Regions from separate parts of the Paracoccus mangrovi genome, predicted to be linked through region 2. Evidence: riboswitches for the same ligand, from Rfam matches in the RefSeq annotation. Region 2 holds a riboswitch; the other holds the start of a gene.

Region 1 (2,198 bases), on a different contig from region 2:
CCGGCCGTCCAGCCCATAGCTGAGCCGGTATTTCAGCGCCCGGGTTTCCCCGCGCGTTTCGTCGTCGCTGTCCTGACGCCGTTTGAAGACCGATTCCTGATATTCCAGCCGGTGGACCAGCCGCCCGTCCGCCATCACATATTCGCCCCAAAGCGCGCCGGTGAATTCGTCATGCCGGCTGTGCCGGTCGGGATCGTCGATCAGATAGGTCCCGGCGCCCGTGGCCGAGAAATTTTGGGAATCGTAATCCATGTCCTCGCGCGCGCGGCGCAGGGTAAAGCCAAGCTGCAAGGCATCGCTGGCCTGCCAGTCGCCGCTCAGCCCAAGGCTGCGGCGGTCGATCCCGTCCTTTTCGTCGCCGTTCAGCGCCGAGTTATAGCCGTGATCGTCATGCTTTGAGGCCGTGAACATCAGCCCGCCGCGTTCGCCGCGCTGGCTGAACCAGCCTGACAGGGCATAGCCGTTTCCGACCTCGACGCGGCCGCCGGCATGGGTGCCGGGCTCGGCGCGGCGGGTGACGATATTGATCACCCCCGCCGAGGCGTTCGATCCGTAAAAGACCGATTGCGGGCCGCGCAGCACCTCGATGCGGTCGATATTCGCGGTCTCAAGCCCCGAGAGGTAATATTCGTCATTGCCGCCCGTCGCCGGCACGCCGTCGATCAGGATCAGGGTATGGTTGCCCTCGGCGCCGCGGATGCGGACCTGGGTCTGGGATGCCCCGGCCGAACTTACGGCGACGCCCGGCACGATGCGCAGCGCGTCCTGAACGGTGCGCAGGCCGCGCCGCTCGATCTCGTCTGCGGTCAGCACGGTATGGGCGCGGCCATAGGCATCGGCGGCGATCGGGGTCAGCCCGCCGGTGATGACCACCGGGTCCAGCTGGACGGTGTCGGGGTCGCCTTGCTGTGCCCAAAGGGGCAGGGGGGCGATGATCGCGGCAAGAAGCGCGGTTCCGGGGAGGGTGGGCGCAAAAGCGGCTTTGCGGGTCATGTCAGGGCCTTTCCAGCGCAGGGCGAAGCCTGCGGTCGACAGAATGGCCTGCGGGGGGCGTGATCGGGGATACGCGCCGCAGACCGGTGAAGGTCACCTCTGCGGAACGGCCGCTTTCCACGCGCGCCCCGCGCGGGAAATGGGTGATTGCTGCGGCAGGTCTCCTGGCTTGCGGGTCGTCGCTTGGGCCGGTCTTCCCGGGGATCGCGCCCCAGTGACATGGTCGGCCTTTGCTCGCCGCTTACAGTTGCGGGGGCAGCCGGGGATTTGCCCGTCTGGTCCGTTGCCGGACCGGGCGCACCGCCGTTCCCTTTTATCCGGGCAGGCCCGGAACCGAAGCGTTGCCCGGATGGCGCAAGGCCCGGCCCGCTGTCAAGCGAAACCTGTTGACCCGCCGGCGCGCTTGCCGGGGATGCAAAAGGGCGCGGGCCGGCGCGATCACTCTTCGATCAGCGAAATCATGCGCTCCAGCCGCCGCATCGCCAACCAGCCGTCGCGGATCTGCGGCGCATGGTCGCGCTGGCCGGAAAACAGCGCCGCGACATCGGTCAGCAGCGCGTGATAGCCCTTGTGATCCTCATTCGCGGCGGCGGTGAAATTCGGCCGCCAGCTCAGCGTATCGCAGGCGGGGTCCAGCGTGGCGGCGGGATCCTCGGCCTTGAAGGGCGGGTCGCGATACCATGCGGCGTTGATGATATTGTCCACCTCGACACGGTTGTGGTCGCCCATGATCTGGATGAATTCCATCGGCGTGCCGCGCGATTGCACGGTGCCCATGACGATATTGCCGATGACGCCGTTCTCGCAGGTGAAATTCATGTGGATCAGCATCTTGCCGGGGGCGGGCACGTTCTTGCGCAGCCCCAGATCCGCGAATTCCGCGCCCGCGAACCACGGGATCAGGTCCATGTAATGGACACAGTGATGCAGGTAAAAGCCGGTATAATCCACCTCGCCCGCGAAATAGGTGGGCGCGGTCAGATAGCTGCCATGGATGCCCAGCACCGGGCCGAAATCGCCGCCGTCAAGGATGTTGCGGGCGATCCGGTTGCCGGTCGAATAGCGTTTCATGAAGCCGACGGCGACCGGCACTTTCGCGGCATCCGAGGCGCGCATCAGCTCTTCGGCCTGGGCGGCGGTGGCGGCGGGGGGCTTTTCCATAAAGACGGGCAGCCCGCGCCGGATCGCGGCCATGGTGGCGCGGA
Region 2 (2,198 bases):
GATGCGGGCGGCCAGATCGGCGGGATCGGCGATTTCGGCAAGCTCGATCACCACGGAATCGAAATCGTCATGTTCGTGATCGTCCGCACCATCGTGATGGCTGGGCCGGGCGGCCAGATCGTCCTCGGCCGCAGCACCCAGCCCAAGGATCACGCGCGGGTCGATCACGCCATCGGTCAAGGGCAGGATCGGCAGCTTGCGCGGGGCCTCGGCCTCGATGACCGCGCGGGCGGCGGCAAGGCCCGCATCACCGGCCAGATCTGCCTTTGAAAGCAGGACGATATCGGCGCAGGCGATCTGATCTTCGAATACCTCGGACAGGGGCGTTTCGTGGTCGAGACTTTCGTCGGCCTCGCGCTGGGCCTGAACGGCGGCCTCGTCGGGGGCAAAGCGGCCGGCGGCCACCGCCTCGGCATCGGCCAGCGCGATCACGCCGTCCACGGTGATGCGCGAGCGGATCGCGGGCCAGTCAAAGGCTTTCAACAGCGGTTTCGGCAGCGCGAGACCCGAGGTCTCGATCAGGATATGATCGGGCTTCACCGGCATCGCCATCAGGCGTTCCAGCGTCGGGATGAAATCGTCGGCCACGGTGCAGCAGATGCAGCCATTCGACAGCTCAAGGATGTTTTCTTCGGGACAGTTCTCATCGGCGCAGGATTTCAGGATCTCGCCATCGACGCCCATGGTGCCGAATTCGTTGACCAGCACCGCCAGCCGCTTGCCCTGCGGATTCAGCATCAGGTGGCGGATCAGCGTGGTCTTTCCGGCCCCCAGAAAGCCGGTGATGACGGTAACGGGGGTCTTGGTCAGGTCGGTCATATGCTACCCAATCGAAGGAATGCGCGCGATGCTGCGCTTGCGGAAAATGGCGATGCGGTCGCGCCATGGCACGATGCCGTCATCGGCGGCGGCATAGGCGGCGGCGCCGGTCAGGATCTCGGCGGCATCGGCATCCGACATGCCGCCATAGATATAGGACCAGCGGCCCGGCCCGCTCAGCGCGATGGCGCTGCCGCTGTTGCAGGCCGACAGGCACTCGACGGGCAGGATGCGCACGCCTTCGGGCGCGCCCAGTCGTTCCAGCGCGGCAAAAAGACGCGCGCCCGGCACCGGCTGGCCATCGATCACGGGTTGGCCGGCCCGGCAGGTCGTGCAGACAAGCAGTGAAACGGTCATGCGCCCTTTATCCATCATTGCGGTTCAGGGCATGCCAAGGGTGCGCGGGGGCGCGCGCGCCCCTTCTACCCCAGGCGGGAACACCCCGTCCGCCGGTCAATATCTGCGCAGGCAGGTCTCCCGGCTTGCGGATTCAGGCTTTCGCCAACGGTCGGCCCACCTTCCCGGCCCCGCGAAATCGATCGGGCCAGTGGCATCGGGCGACCTTTCCGGTCACGGTCGCGGGGGCGGCTGCTTTCAGGCTTTCACCTGTCGCATTCCCTTTTCACCTGTCATAGGACAGGAACCAGCGCAGCCAAAGCTGTGCGCGCCCGGCCCCGACTTGTCAAGCGAAGGAGTGCCCGATGGATGCCGATGAAAACGCCCGCCACGCCGAGAAGATGGCCAAAATCAAGGCGGCCCGCGACCGAATGATGCAGGGAAAGACCGGCGAAAAGGGGCTCGTCATCGTTCATACCGGCAAGGGCAAGGGCAAGTCGTCATCGGGGTTTGGCATGATCCTGCGCGCGATTGCGCATGATATGCCCTGCGCGGTGGTGCAGTTCATCAAGGGCGGCTGGGACACGGGCGAGCGTCGCCTGCTGACCGGGCATTTCGGCGATTTGTGCCAATTTCACGCCATGGGCGAGGGGTTCACCTGGGAAACCCAGGACCGCGCCCGCGACATCGCCGCCGCCCGCGCCGGCTGGGACAAGGCGCGCGATCTGATCCGCGATCCGGCCATCCGTATGGTGCTGCTCGATGAAATCAACATCGCGCTGCGCTATGACTATCTGGATATTGGCGAGGTGGTGGCGTTCCTGCGCGATGAAAAGCCGCCGATGACCCATGTCGTGCTGACCGGCCGCAATGCCAAACCCGAGCTGATCGAGCTGGCCGATCTGGTCACCGAGATGGAGGCAGTCAAGCATCCCTTTCGCGATGGCATCAAGGCCCAGCCGGGGGTCGAGTTCTAGGCCCTGGCAAGGGCTGTCCGGGGGGCGCGTGGTCCCTGTGGATGGGTTGGGGCGATACGGGATTGT

What was found. A riboswitch is a leader RNA that binds a small molecule or an ion and turns the genes downstream of it on or off. The one in region 2 is predicted to bind cobalamin.
Region 1: linked by a shared signal. The riboswitch ahead of ACFOMH_RS02925 (TonB-dependent receptor plug domain-containing protein) and the one ahead of ACFOMH_RS07470 (DUF1636 family protein) in region 2 are both predicted to bind cobalamin.

Annotation. Positions count from the first base shown of each region.
Region 1 covers NZ_JBHRXJ010000002.1:112,340-114,537, forward strand. The annotation lists gene ACFOMH_RS02925 (TonB-dependent receptor plug domain-containing protein) at 1-993, opposite strand, end outside; cobalamin riboswitch at 1,131-1,346, opposite strand; gene ACFOMH_RS02930 (Gfo/Idh/MocA family protein) at 1,432-2,198, opposite strand, start outside.
Region 2 covers NZ_JBHRXJ010000004.1:144,647-146,844, forward strand. The annotation lists gene cobW (cobalamin biosynthesis protein CobW) at 1-819, opposite strand, end outside; gene ACFOMH_RS07470 (DUF1636 family protein) at 823-1,176, opposite strand; cobalamin riboswitch at 1,270-1,482, opposite strand; gene cobO (cob(I)yrinic acid a,c-diamide adenosyltransferase) at 1,521-2,132, shown strand.